DNA from 2 places in the Micromonospora sp. NPDC005979 genome. Region 1 is predicted to be linked to the other one. Evidence: riboswitches for the same ligand, from Rfam matches in the RefSeq annotation. Region 1 holds a riboswitch; the other holds the start of a gene.

Region 1 (7,145 bases):
ACCAGCACGGCGACACCGCCGGAGAGCGCCGCGCCGACGATCGGGATGAACGCGCCGAGGAACACCAGCGCGGCCAGCGGGAAGGCGAACGGCACGTCGAAGACGACCAGGAAGATGCCGATACCGACGGCGTCGATGAAGGCGACCAGCACGGTCGCGCGGACGTACGCGACGAGGGTCTGCCAGGCGGCCCGACCGGCGTCGTCGACCTTCCAACGGGCGGCCACCGGCAGCAGCCGGACGACGAAACGCCAGATCTTGTTGCCGTCGCGCAGGAAGAAGAACGTCGCGAACAGCACCAGCAGCGTGCCGGTCAGCACCTCCGCCAGCGTCGCCGCGGTGCTCAGCGCGCCGCTGGTGAACTTCGAGGTGTTGTCGTTGATCCAGCCCTGCGCCTCGTCGATGTAGCGGTCGAGCTGGGTGTCGGACAGGTGCAACGGGCCGGTCTTGAGCCAGTTCTGGATCTGCCGGACGCCCTCGGAGGACTTCTGGCTCAGCTCCGGTACGCCCCGGATGAACTCGTTGACCACCAGGGTGAGCGTGCCGATGACCGCCGCCAGACCGCCGACCAGCACCACGGCCGTCGCCAGGGACCGGGGCAGCCGGGCCCGCAGCAGCCAGCCCACGGCCGGCGCGAGCAGGGCCGAGAGCAGCAACGCGATGGCCAACGGGATGATCACGATCCGGACCGTGCCGACGATCCGGAGCAACGCCCAGGCCACCACACCGATCACGATCAGCCGCCAGCACCAGGCGGCGGCGATCCGCAGGCCGTGCGGCACGTCGGCGTCGTCCCGGCTGGACGTCGAGCTGTGCAGGTCCACCGGAGGCTCCGCTCCGACGACCGTGGCCTGCGCCGGGGCGGCGGGCCCGGGGACGGCCGGCGAGGCGATCCCGGGCGTCTCCGGCGCGTCGCTCGGGGTCTCCTGGGCGGCGCGTACCGACTCCTTTTCTGACTGGTAGGCGCGGCGCAGCCGCCCGCGTACCCGCTCGAAGCGGCTCAAGCGCACCTCCTGGCAGAAGAATCGTCCGCCCACGGCGACAGGTCGGACAGCATACGTCCGTTCCCGACACCGTAGGGCAGTTCCGCCACACAATGCCCGCACGACCATGGGCGTAACCACCGGCGGCCGGTCACCCGCGACACGGTAGCGTCTGCCCCGTGACCGCCGACCAGGATCTCGACTCCGGCCTGCCGATCCGCCTGCTGCACGACCGCGTGCTGGTGCGGATGGAGGGCAGCGAGGGCGAGCGTCGCTCCACCGCTGGCATCGTCATCCCGGCGACCGCAGCGGTCGGCAAACGCCTCGCGTGGGCGACCGCCGTGGGTGTGGGGCCGAACGTCCGCGCCATCGTCTCCGGCGACCGGGTGCTCTTCGACCCGGACGAGCGCTCCGAGGTCGAGCTGCACGGCCGCGGGTACGTGCTGCTACGCGAGCGCGACGTGCACGCCGTGGCCGCCGAGCGGATCGAAAACGACTCCACCGGCCTCTACCTGTAGCCGCCCCCGGGCCGACCGCGCCGTTTGTCGGACCGTACGACGGGAAGCCAGCCGGCGACCGTGGCCCTGGGGAGGGACGATGCCGGTATTCGTGAAAAAACTGCTGACCTGGGGCAGCGTCGCGTTCCTGATCTACTTCATGGCGTTCCGGCCGGACGGCGCGGCGCAGTTGTTCAAGGGGATCGGGGCGGCGTTGATCGCCATGGCCCAGGGGCTCGGCGACTTCCTCACCACCCTGATGACCTGACCCGCCCCCCACCCGTGCTCAGGCGTTACCGGGCGGCCACGGCGCGGCGGGGCGCAGGCCGTGCCAGCCGGCCGGCGGGTAGCCGACCGGAGGCGGCGGGGCGAGCACCACCGGGATGGGCACCACCGGCTCGTCGGGCGCGGACACCGATCGCTGCGTGCCGTCCGGAAAGCGCAGGTGGTACTGGCTACCGTCCCAGACACCGGCCGGGGCCTGCGGGTCCCGGCCCACGAAGTACGACCGGTACGCGCTGATCGCCTCCAGGAGCTGCCGCTCCTCGACGGCGGTCCGCTCCTGGTCGGCCGGTTTGCGGTCGAGACCGCGCAGCGTCCCGTCCCGCAGCAGGGCCAGCCGGGTCGCGGCGAGCTGATATCCGCGCATGGCACGCGCACCGGCGTCGCCGCCGACGCGGCGGGCCCAGCTCCGGGCGGCGTGCCGGCGACCCAGGCTGCTCAGGGCGGCCACCTCGGGTGGGGTCAACCAGCCGGCGCGTACGTAGTCCGGCAGCGTCCGCTCGGTGAGCCGCCCCTCCCAGGCGCGCAGCCACACGGCCAGCCCGACCACGCCGAAGAACACCGGCACCATGAGGCCCAGGAAGCCGTACAGCATGATCACGGCCTCGCCGGTGGCCTGGGTGAGCGTGGGCAGCAGGTTCCAGGTGCCGTGCAGCATCATCGCCAGCAGCAGGCCGGCGATCGGGGCGAGCACCCGGACCCGCCGGTCGGCGCTCCGGGAGGCGACGCCGAGACCCAGGCCGGTCATCGAGGTGAAGAGGGGATGGGCGAACCCGAACAGGAGGATCCGCACGATGAAGATGGCGATCACCTGCTGGGTGCCGGTCGCCGGGCCGTACCGGTCGGCGCCGGCCGCGTAGCCGTACCCGCCCAGGTAGAGGATGTTCTCCACCATGGCGAAGCCGACCGCGGAGAGCCCGCAGTAGACCAGGCCGTCGGTGATCCCGGACCACTCCCGGCGGCGGAACACCAGCAGCAGGATCGGGCCGAGCGCCTTGGTCAGCTCCTCGATGAACGGCGCCACCAGCACGGCGGTCAGCGCGTCCGGCAGTCCCCAGTCGGCGAACCGGCCGGCGGCGAACTCGTTCACATTCAGCGAGGCGGCGGTGGAGACGAACGCGCCCCAGGCGAAGCAGAAGATCAGGTATTTCAGGGGTTCCGGCTCGTACCGGTCGAGCCAGAGGAAGCAGGCGACCAGCACCGGCACCGGCAGGATCGCGGCGCCCACCCCGACCAGCAGCGCCTGTAGGCCCAGCGACTGGCCGAGGCGGACGACCATGAAGACCGCGCACGCGGCGATGAGTAGCACCACCCCGGCCAGCACCAGGAACCGCAGCCAGCCGAAGCGGCGCGGCGGCATCCCGGGTGACGTGCCGGCGGGCGGGGCCGCGGGCGGGTGCGGCGGCGACGGCAGGGGTGCACCGGGCGGGGTGTCGGCCATGCGGTCAGCGTAGCCATCCCCCGCCGGCTGGTTCGGCCGCATCCACAGCCGCTATGCTGCCGGCAGGTCACGAGCGCCAGCGTCAAGCCCCGGCTTGCTGGCCGGCAACCCTCGTCGAGTTCGCGGTGGGGTGCCCCGGGTGATGACCGGGCCCAGCCCGATCGGCGTGCTGGGCAAGCGCGGACCCCGTCCCGATGCCACACCCGGGGTCCCTGACCCCGGAGGTTCCGGCGTGTCCGTCACTCTCGTACCCTCGCTGCCCAGCCTGCCCGCTCTCGCGTCCCCGCCGTCGGCGGCGCTCGACGTGCTCGGCGTACCCGGCGAGATCAACCTCGACTACGCGGCCACCGCGCCGTGCGCGCGGGCCGCGGCCGACGCGGTCACCGAACTGCTGCCCTGGTACGCCAGCGTGCACCGGGGCGCGGGCGCGCTGTCGCGGCGCTGCACGCTGGCCTACGAGCGGGCCCGGCAGACGGTCGGCGACTTCTTCGGCGCGGGCGCGGACGACCATGTGGTCTTCACCCGCAACACCACGGACGCGCTCAACCTGCTGGCCCGGTCGTTGCCGGCCGGCACGACGGTGGTCACCTTCGCCGGTGAGCACCACGCGAACCTGCTGCCCTGGCCGCGCGGCTCGGTACGCCTGCCGGTGCCCGCCAACCCGGCCGGGGCGGTACGCGACCTCGCCGCCGCGCTGACCGAGCTGCGCCGCGACAGCAACCCCGCGCTGCCGGTGCTGGTCGCGGTGACCGGGGCGAGCAACGTGACCGGTGAGCTGTGGCCGGTCGCCGACCTGGCCCGGGTGGCCCACCGGCACGGCGCCCGGATCGTCCTCGACGCGGCGCAGCTGGCCCCGCACGCCCCGGTCGACGGGCGCGCGCTCGACGTGGACTACCTGGCCGTCTCCGGCCACAAGCTCTACGCCCCGTTCGGCGCGGGTGTGCTCGTCGGCCGGGCGGACTGGCTGGACGCGGCCCCGCCGTACCTGGCCGGCGGAGGGGCCACCAGCCGTGTCGGGCCGGCCACCCACGACGTGACCTGGGCGACCGGTCCGGCCCGGCACGAGGGCGGCACCCCGAACCTGCTCGGCGCGGTGGCGCTGGCGGCGGTGTGCGCGGCGTTGACCGACGCTGACCGGGTCGCGCTCGCTGCCCGCGAGCAGGCGTTGCTGGCCCGGCTCCGCGCCGGCCTCGCGGCCCTGCCGCACGTCGTGGAGTTGCGGACCTTCGGCCCGGACGCGCCCCGGGTCGGCATCGTGTCCTTCGTGGTCGCCGGTCAGGACTCGGCCACGGTGGCCGCCCGGCTCGCGGCCGAGCACCACATCGGCGTACGGGACGGGTTGTTCTGCGCCCACCCGCTGGCCCGGCGGCTGCTCGACGACGCCGCCACGCGTACCGGCCGGAAGGATCTTCCGCCGACCGCGCTGCGTGCCAGCATCGGTCTGGGCAGCACCGCCGCCCAGGTGGATCGGCTGCTCGCGGCGCTCGCCGAGCTGACCTGAGGCGCGTTCTCAGCCGACCGGCGGGGCGGTGGGTGGCTTCGGGGCGTCGCCCGGCTCGGCGGGTTCACCCACCGGCCGCTCCTGGTCCCCGAAGGAGGTGCGGATGCAGCGGTTCGCCTCCTCCTGCTCGATGCCGGAGGCCACCAGGAGGTCGCTGGCCGTGGTACGGATCTGGGCGATCACGACGCTGCCGGAGAAGCCGACCCCGTCCCCGTACGCCCGGCCGGCCTCGCTGACGGCCCGCAGCGACCGCTCCCGCGCCTTCTGCGGCTCCTCCCCCGCCGCGAACTCGTGTTTGAGCAGCCGGACCGACTCGGCGAGGTGACCGATCGCGTCCGGCATGGGGTCGGGCACCGGCTCGTCGTCCTCGATCAGGGTCACGGACCGGCGGATCAGGGTGCCGGAGTTGCGCATCGCCCGGTCGATCGGGTCGGCCGCCTCCGCGTAGTGGACCAGCTCGTCGCGGCGGTGCCAGCGAGCCGGCGACAGGGTGGCGGTCTCCTTGGCGCCCTCGATCGCCTCGCTCAGGGTGGCCAGCTCGTCCTTGTTGTTGCGCAGCCGTTCCAGCGCCCGCTGAATGGTGGCGCGGTCCCGGGAGCGCAGGCCGTCGGCGGTGGCGTCGAGCTGCGCCGCGAGCAGGTCCAGCGCCGGCCGGGCGGCCCGGTTGATCACCCGGAGCGGGTTCAGCGGCAGCAGCACCGCCGTCACCAGCAACGCGACGCCGCCGCCGAGGAACGCGTCGACGAAGCGGGGGATCTCCAGATTCTGGGTGGACGGGCTCAGCGTCACGATCAGCACCGCCGTGGCCGCCGCCTGGATGACGATGGCCACGCTCGCCCCGGCGAAGATGGTGAGCAGGATCGCGACGGTGACGACCAGGCCGAGCTGCCACGCGCCGGTGCCGAGGAAGTAGATCAGCAGGTCACCGACGAACACCCCGACGCCCACCCCGACGATCAGCTCCACGGTCCGGCGGAACCGCTGACCCACCGACGCGGCCAGCGTGCCGACCGCGGAGATCGGCGCGAAGACCGGTTGCGGGTTGCCGAGCACCTTGTGCGAGACGAGGTACGCCAGGCCGGCCGCCAACCCGGCCTGGACGGCGAGCCCCCCGGCCATCCGTACCCGGTGCAGCCGGTCGTGCAGGGTGGCCCGGCTGCGGTGCTTGAGCTGCTCGGTGGCCTCGGCGATGCGCGCTCCGTCGACGTCCACCAGTCCGTCGCGCAGCGGCGCACGCCGCACCATCGGAGATCTCTTGTCCCGCGCCGCCGCCATGGGCGCGACTACCCGTGGCAGACCCGCTGAATCCTCCCGCCGACGCGCGGTGCGGGCGAATGCGGCAGACTCGGACGGTGGCCGATCTGCTGGAACGGTGGCGGGCGGCGGTCCGCGCCGCCGGTGCGAAGCCGGACGAGCACGCGACTCTGGCCGGTGAGCGGCTGCTGGCCCGCTGGCGGGAGCCGCACCGGCACTACCACACCGTCCCGCACCTGGCCGCCGTACTCGATGTGGTGGACCGCCATGCCGGGCTGGCCGAACGGCCCGACCTGGTCCGGTTGGCCGCCTGGTGCCACGACGCGGTCTACGACCCACGGGCCGCCGGTGACGCCAACGAACGGGACAGCGCGGACCTGGCCGGGAGCCTGCTCACCGGTCTCGGGGTGCCCGAACCCGCGGTGGCCGAGGTCCGTCGGCTGGTCCTGCTCACCGCCGGGCACCGGGTGACGGCGGACGACCACGATGGCGCGCTGCTCTGCGACGCCGACCTCGCCGTGCTGGCCGGTCCGCCGGCCGCCTACGACCGCTACGCGGCGGCCATCCGACGGGAGTACGCGCACGTGCCCGACCCGGCCTTCCGCAGCGGTCGGGCCAGCGTCCTCACCGGGCTGCTGGAACTGCCCGCGCTGTTCCGGCTACCGCCGCTGGCACAACGCTGGGAAGCTTCGGCCCGCGACAATCTTCGTCGTGAGCTGGCAACTCTCACCGGGCCGGCGAACCGCTGAGGTGCTTCGGGCGGCGCAGCCCGGCGTCGCGCAGCAGGCGGACCAGTTCGCGGCTCGGCACCACCCGGGCGCCGAGCCACACCGCCGCCGCGAACCGGTCGGCCGGAATGTCGTAGTGGTCCCGGTCGAAACCGCGCCGGGGTGCCCCCAACGCCTCCGCGAAGGCGTGCAACTCGGCGTAGGAGACATCGCTGATCAGGTGCGACCAGAGCCGACCGCGCCACGGCCAGGCAGGCCGGTCCAGGTAAAGCATGCCGCCAAAGTTAACCCGCGTTGATGACCGCTGACACACGGCTTAGCCTCGGCGGCATGGCCCCCACCGGACTCCTCGACGACCTACGCGCCGCGCTGGGCGAGAACGCCGTCCTCACCGACCCGGACCTGCTGCGCGTGCACCAGCGCGACGAGGCCGACCTCTGCGCCGCCGGCGTACCAATC
Region 2 (7,145 bases), on a different contig from region 1:
GACCCGCGTGCGCGGGCCGCCCGGCCGGGCGCGCGGGGCACACCGCGTCGCCCGCGACGGCTTCGACGAGGAGAGGCAGGGCCCATGCAGGCTCAGCGCAGGCCACCGCGGAGCGAGCGGAGCCAGACCAAGCACGACCGCACCGGCGGTGGCATGACCGGTGCCGCCACCCCGCTGACCATCTGGGCCGCCGCCGTGCTGCTCGGTCGCATCGGCGCCGGCGACGACGACCTCGAGGACGAGCGGCACATCCTGCGCGGCATCGAGTGAGCGTCGTTCACAGCCAGCCGCGGCGCTTGAAGACCAGGTAGAGGGTGCCGCAGACCAGCACCATGAGCAGGAGCGCGAACAGGTAGCCGAAGCGCCAGTTCAACTCGGGCATGTGCACGAAGTTCATCCCGTACACCGTGCCGATCAGGGTGGGGGCGAACAGGATCGCGGCCCACGAGGAGACCTTCTTCAGCTCCTCGTTCTGCGCGTAGCTGGCCGCCGTGAGGCTGCGCATCTCCTCGTTCTGCTGCTGCGACACCAGGGTGGCGTTGACGGTGAGGATGTTCTGCAGCAGGTGCCGGAACCCGTCCACCCGCTCCACCACCTGGGTGAGGTGGTCGATGACGTCACGCAGGTAGCGGCGCAGCTCCTCGTCGGTGCCGTAGCTGCCGGCGCCGGCCGCCAGGGAGTCGAGCATGCCCAGCAGTGGGCGGGCGGCCCGTTGAAACTCGATGACCTCCCGGCTGAGCCCGTAGATGCGCCGGCTGGCGTTCGGGTCACCGCCGAACACCTGGGTCTCGATCTCGTCGATGTCGTTCTCCAACCCGGCGACCACCGGCGCGTACCCGTCGACGACCTGGTCCAGGATCGCGTACAGCACCGCCTCGGGACCCCGGGCGAGCATCGGCGCGTCGGCCTCCATGCGACGTCGTACCGCGGCCAGGTCGGGCGCCTCCCCGTGCCGGACGGTGACCACGAAACCGGGCCCGATGAACAGGTGCAGCTCGGAGAACTCCACCTCCTCCCGCAGGTCGTCGTAGCGGGCGGCGCGCAGCACCACGAACAGGGTGTGCCCGTACCGTTCCAGCTTGGGCCGCTGGTGGGCGTTGATCGCGTCCTCCACCGCCAGGTCGTGCAGACGGAACTCGCGCGCCAGCGAGGAGATCTGGTCGATGTCGGGCCGGTACAACCCGATCCAGGCCATCGCGTGCTCCTGCGTCTGCAGGCAGGCGTACGTCTCGGCGAGACCGGCCGGTGAGGCGAACCGGTGTCCCCGGATGTAGACGGCGCTGTCCACCAGACGGCCGGCGGACGGGCTCCCCGGCTGCGCGGGCGGGACGGCGCCGACCCGGGCCTCGTGCTCGTCGAGCTGGCGGCCGAAGCCGTCGCCCCGGCGGAAGCGGCGGCCACCAACCACGAGCCCGCTCCCCTCCCGGCGCTGCCCGGCCCGGGGTTCGGGACGGGAGCGCTGCTTCCCCGGTGCTTCCGACCCGAAACCCGAGGCCCGGGGCCGGTGCTCCGGACGAACGGTTTCCGCACACCGCCGGACGGATGTCGACCACACGGCGGATACTCGCGGTGACCATGGGCGGGACGGGGGTGACGCCGGTGGAGGTGGACAGGCGTGCCGGCCGGCGGACCGACCGGGTTCGGCGCTGGCTGCTCGCCGACGAGTCGCAGCAGCCCGTGCCGCAGGGCCCGGGCGGCCGCCCACCCGAGCAGCGGCACCACCCGTGGTGGAAGGTGATGTGCCTGACCGGCGTCGACTACTTCTCGACGCTGGGCTACCAGCCGGGGATCGCGGCTCTGGCCGCCGGGGCGCTCTCCCCGGTGGCGACCCTGGTGCTGGTGCTGGTCACACTGCTGGGCGCGCTGCCCGTCTACCGACGGGTGGCGGTGGAGAGCCCGCACGGCGAGGGCTCGATCGCGATGCTCGTACGACTGCTCAGCTACTGGCCGGGCAAGCTGTTCGTGCTGGTGCTGCTGGGTTTCGCGGCCACCGACTTCATCATCACCATCACCCTGTCCGCGGCCGACGCGACCGCCCACCTCGACGAGAACCCGTTCCTGCCCAGCGGCCTCAAGGGTCACGAGGTCGCCGTCACGCTGCTGCTGGTGGCGCTGCTCGGCGCGGTGTTCCTCAAGGGATTCGGCGAGGCCATCGGGATCGCCGTCGCCCTGGTCGCGGTCTACCTGACGCTGAACGCGGTGGTGATCGCCGACGCGCTGTGGCGGGTGGTGAGTCACCCCAGCGCGGTCGGGGACTGGACGACCGCCCTGACCACCGGACACGGGGATCCCCTGATGGTCGTCGCGCTGTCCCTGCTCGTGTTCCCGAAGCTGGCGCTGGGCCTGTCCGGTTTCGAGACCGGGGTGGCGGTGATGCCGCACATCCGTGGAGACCGCAAGGACTCGGAGGACCGGCCGCTGGGCCGCATCCGGGGCGCGCGGCGGCTACTCACCACCGCCGCCGCGACGATGAGCGTCTTCCTGATCACGAGCAGCGTGACCACCACCGTGCTGATCCCGCCCGAGGCCTTCCAGCCGGGCGGGGCCGCCAACGGCCGGGCCCTGGCCTACCTGGCCCACCAGCACCTCGGCGGAGTGTTCGGCACCGTCTACGACCTCTCCACCATCGCGATCCTCTGGTTCGCCGGGGCGTCCGCGATGGCCGGGCTGCTCAACCTCGTACCCCGGTATCTGCCCCGCTACGGCATGGCGCCGACGTGGGCCCGCGCGGTCCGGCCGCTGGTCCTGGTCTTCACCGGCGTGGCGTTCCTGATCACGATCATTTTCTCCGCCAGCGTCGACGCGCAGGGCGGCGCGTACGCCACCGGGGTCCTGGTGTTGATCACCTCGGCGGCGACGGCCGTGACGCTCGCGGCGCGGCGACGGCGTCAGCGCGGTCGCACGGTCGCGTTCGGGATCATCGCGGTGGTGTTCGTCTACACCACCGTGGCGAACGTGGTGGAACGACCCGACGGTGTGAAGATCGCCGCCTGTTTCATCGGCGCGATGATCCTGGTGTCGGCGCTGTCGCGGGTGATGCGGGCGTTCGAGCTGCGGGTCGACCACGTGCAGCTCGACGAGCTGGCGAGCGCGATGATCGACGAGCGGTCCGGACGCCGCATCCGACTGGTCGCACACGAGCCGGAGCGCCGCGACCTCGCGGAGTACCGCGACAAGCTGGCCCAGACCATGGCGGACAACGACTTCCCCGACGACAGCGACGTGATCTTCGTCGAGGTCCGGGTCACCGATCCGTCGGACTTCGAGACGGGGTTGCTGGTACGCGGCAGCGTGGCGCACGACCGTTTCCCGGTGCTCAGCCTGGCCAGCTCCTCGGTGCCCAACGCGCTGGCGGCGCTGCTGCTGGAGATCCGCGACCGCAGCACGCGCCGCCCCCACATCTACTTCGAGTGGACCGAGGGCGGCCCGGCCCGCAACGTGCTGCGTTACCTGGCGTTCGGGCAGGGCGAGATCGCCTCGGTGACCCGGGAGATCCTGCGCCGTCAGGAGCCGGACCAGACGCGTCGACCCCACGTGCACGCCGGTTGACCGGCTCGTCGAGCGCGGGCCGGTGCCGGTGCCGGTGCCGGTGCCGGTGCCGGTGCCGGTGAGCGTGGTCATATCGGCTGGACGACCGACCGGTTCCTGCTGCTAACCTCGGCGCAGGTCATGAGCGCCAGCGCGAAGCCCCGGCTCGCTGGCCGGCAACCCTCCTCCGCGGTGGGGTGCCCCGGGTGAAGACCAGGCACCGGCGGGACGTCGGTGCAAGCGTGGCCTGGCACCCAGGTCAGCACCAAGACCCGGGAGACCGCATGCACATCCTCAGCCCCACGCCACCGGCCAGCCGGCGTACGCCGGCCCTGACCCGGCGTCGCCACGTGGACCTGATGCGAATGCGCAGCGCGGCGTGTACCGCCGCCTAAAGCGCTAATCCCGCCCCCTCCCCGCCCCACCCTCTCGACCCTTCTTCGTGTCGATCATGAAGTTGTTGCCCGCCTGACCGGCGTGTCGTGGCAACAACTTCATGATCGACGGGGTCGACGCATCCCTTTGGAGTTCAGTTATGCGTATTTTTTCGCGTTTTGTTGTTGCTGGGGTTTCCCTGTTGACCGTTGGTGTTCTTGGTGCGTGCGGCGCTGGCGGGGGTGACTCTTCGGGGGGTGGCGGCGGGAACCCGTACGGCCTGGCGCAGCCGGGTGTGCTGCGGGCCGGCACGCTGACCGACGCCCCGCCCAACGTGTACCTCAAGGACGGCAAGTTCACCGGCTTCGACAACGACCTGCTGACCGCCGTGGCCGGCAAGCTCGGCCTGAGGGTGGAGTACGTCGGCACCGACTTCTCCGCGCTGCTGTCCCAGGTCAACAACCACAAGTTCGACGTCGGCAGCTCCTCGATCACCATCACCGAGGCGCGCAAGAAGACCGTCGACTTCGGCAACGGATACGACTTCGGCTACTTCGGGCTGGACGTGCCGGCCGGCTCGCCGATCAAGGGATTCGACCAGCTCACCGGTAAGCGGGTCGTGGTGGTGCAGGGCACCGTCCAGGACGACTACGCCACCGGCAAGCAGCTCGACCCGGTCCGCGTGCCGGACTACAACGGCGCGATCAACCAGCTCAAGGCGGGCACGGCCGACGCCTGGATCGCACCGGCCGAGATCGGCGAGAAGTCCGCCGCCGACAGCAACGGCAAGATCACCGTGGCGGCCAAGCAGCTCAGCCCGGCGCCGACCGCGTACGCCGTCGCCAAGGGCAGCGACAAGCTGCGCGAGGCGCTGAACAAGGCCCTCGACGAGGTCATCGCCGACGGCACCTGGAGCCGGTTGCAGGCGCAGTACTACCCGGGCCGGCCGATCCCGGCGGACTTCGAGCCGGGCAGCGGCAAGGCGGCAGCCCCGGCCACGCCGTCCGGGTCGGCGCAACCGTCCGCGTCCGCGTCGGCCGCGTCCTGAGCTGGTGACGAGCGAGCAGGGGCGGTAGGAGAGGCGAACGATGGATCCGTTGAGCACCCTCTGGGAGACGTTCTTCGACGTCGACGCGATGCGCGAGGCGCTGCCCGAGATGCTGACCGTCGGGCTGCCCAACACGCTGATCCTGGCGGTCTCCGCCGCCCTGCTCGGCACGGTGCTGGGTCTGCTGCTGGCCGTGGCCGGCATCTCCCGCAGTCGGTGGCTACGCTGGCCGGCGCGCGTCTACACCGACGTGTTCCGGGGGCTGCCGGCCGCGGCCACGATCCTGCTGATCGGCGTCGGGTTGGCGCCGCTGGGCATGCGGGTGTGGGGGCCGGACCCGTACCCGCTGGGCATCCTCGCGCTGTCGCTGATCGCCGCCGCGTACATCGGGGAGATCTTCCGCTCCGGCATCCAATCGGTGGAGGCCGCCCAACTGGAGGGCGCCCGCGCGCTGGGTTTCTCCTGGACCGACGCGATGCGGCTGGTGATCATCCCGCAGGGCATCCGGCGGGTGCTGCCCGCCTGGGTCAACCAGCTCATCGCGCTGATCAAGGACTCCAGCCTGGTGTACTTCCTCGGCCTGGTGGCCAGCCAGCGGGAGTTGTTCCGGATCGGGCAGGACTACGCGGCCACCACCGGGAACGAGTCCGCGCTGCTGCTGGCGGGCCTGTTCTACCTGGCGTTGACCGTTCCGCTGACTCACCTCGTCAACTGGATCGACCGGCGGCTGCGCCAGGGTCGCCCGGCCACCGCCCCGGACGACGAGGACGACGACACGGCGCTGCTCGCCACGACGCAGGGAGACCGGCGATGACCACCACCTCGGTGAGCGTGCAGGCGCGCGACGTCCACCTGGCCTTCGGGCCCAACCGCGTGCTGCGCGGCGTCGACCTGACCGTGCCCCGCGGCGCGACGGCCTGCGTGATCGGACCGTCCGGTTCGGGCAAGTCCACCCTGCTGCGTACGCTCAACCGCCTCATCGAACCCGACCGCGGCGACGTGCTGCTGGACGGACGCAGCGTGCTGCGGGACGACCCGGACGCGCTACGTCAGCGGGTCGGCATGGTGTTCCAGCAGTTCAACCTCTTCCCGCACATGAGCGTGCTGCGCAACGTCACGCTGGCGCTGCGCCGACTGCGCAAGCTCGGCCAGGACGAGGCGGTCCAGGTCGCCCGCGCGCAGCTGGAGCTGGTGGGGCTCGCGGGCAAGGCCGACGCCCGGCCCGCGCAGCTCTCCGGTGGTCAGCAGCAGCGGGTGGCGATTGCCCGGGCGCTGGCGCTGCGACCCGAGGTGATGCTCTTCGACGAGGCCACCTCGGCGCTCGACCCGGAGCTGGTCAAGGGGGTCCTCGGGGTGATGGCCGACCTGTCCGCTGCCGGAATGACCATGGTCGTGGTCACCCACGAGATGGGCTTCGCCCGGCAGGTCGCCGACACCGTGGCCTTCATGGACCGGGGCGTGGTGCTGGAGGCCGGGCCGCCGGAGCGGATCTTCGAGGGGGCTGAGCATCCCCGGCTTCGCCGCTTCCTCGCCCAGGTGCTCTGAGGAGACCGCTCAGCCGGCCCGACGCGGGGACGCCCGCGCTCAGCCGGCCTGGTGGCGCAGGTGCGCGGCGAACGCCTTCAGGTCGCCGAGCAGTTCCAGGATGGCGTTGCGGTAGGCCACCGACGCCCACAGGTGCAGCTCCTCGTCGTCCAGCCCGCCGAACGCGAGCGACAGCGCCTTGCGGCGACGCCGGTCGAGCACCTTGTGCGGGCGCGCGAGCAGGTCACCCTCGCGCCGCAACGCCTGGAGGTAGGCGGCCACCGCCTCCTGGTAGTGCCGCCCGGCGACCCGTTCCAGCAGGGTGAACTCGAAGACGTTCAACGCCGCTTCGGAATCCCAGTACGCGCTGTCGCGCACCGGCGCGCTCGCCACGTGCCGACCCATGGCGTGCCGGGCCTCGTACAGCAGCAGCACGCCCCGGCCGGTGGTGCTCAGCGGTCGGCGCGGCGTCGGCAGCCGCAGCGTCCGCACCGGCGCGGCGGCGGTCAGGTCAACCGCACCGGAGTACGTCGGCAGGCGCTGCGTCGTCGACGCCGGCTCGGGCAGCAGGCAGGCCAGCTCCTGGTAGGGCACCGGGCCGCCGGAGGGCAGGGCGCGTACGGTCGCCTCGTGCAGCTCGCTGAGCGGCCGGTCGTCCGGGGGGCGCCCC

What was found. Region 1 has a riboswitch for S-adenosylmethionine ahead of ABZ272_RS17110 (aminotransferase class V-fold PLP-dependent enzyme). Riboswitches for the same ligand answer to the same signal wherever they lie in the genome.
Region 2: linked by a shared signal. The riboswitch ahead of ABZ272_RS14250 (ABC transporter substrate-binding protein) and the one ahead of ABZ272_RS17110 (aminotransferase class V-fold PLP-dependent enzyme) in region 1 are both predicted to bind S-adenosylmethionine.

Annotation. Positions count from the first base shown of each region.
Region 1 covers NZ_JBEXUR010000009.1:112,579-119,723, forward strand. The annotation lists gene ABZ272_RS17090 (AI-2E family transporter) at 1-1,004, opposite strand, end outside; gene ABZ272_RS17095 (co-chaperone GroES) at 1,163-1,501, shown strand; gene ABZ272_RS17100 (hypothetical protein) at 1,581-1,748, shown strand; gene ABZ272_RS17105 (PrsW family intramembrane metalloprotease) at 1,767-3,245, opposite strand; SAM riboswitch class IV at 3,269-3,389, shown strand; gene ABZ272_RS17110 (aminotransferase class V-fold PLP-dependent enzyme) at 3,460-4,704, shown strand; gene ABZ272_RS17115 (FUSC family protein) at 4,714-5,949, opposite strand; gene ABZ272_RS17120 (metal-dependent phosphohydrolase) at 6,057-6,707, shown strand; gene ABZ272_RS17125 (DUF4031 domain-containing protein) at 6,685-6,960, opposite strand; gene ABZ272_RS17130 (FAD-linked oxidase C-terminal domain-containing protein) at 7,017-7,145, shown strand, end outside.
Region 2 covers NZ_JBEXUR010000007.1:171,417-178,561, forward strand. The annotation lists gene ABZ272_RS14235 (hypothetical protein) at 85-270, shown strand; gene corA (magnesium/cobalt transporter CorA) at 278-1,408, opposite strand; gene ABZ272_RS14245 (amino acid transporter) at 1,543-3,549, shown strand; SAM riboswitch class IV at 3,666-3,777, shown strand; gene ABZ272_RS14250 (ABC transporter substrate-binding protein) at 4,106-4,951, shown strand; gene ABZ272_RS14255 (amino acid ABC transporter permease) at 4,992-5,765, shown strand; gene ABZ272_RS14260 (amino acid ABC transporter ATP-binding protein) at 5,762-6,496, shown strand; gene ABZ272_RS14265 (hypothetical protein) at 6,536-7,145, opposite strand, start outside.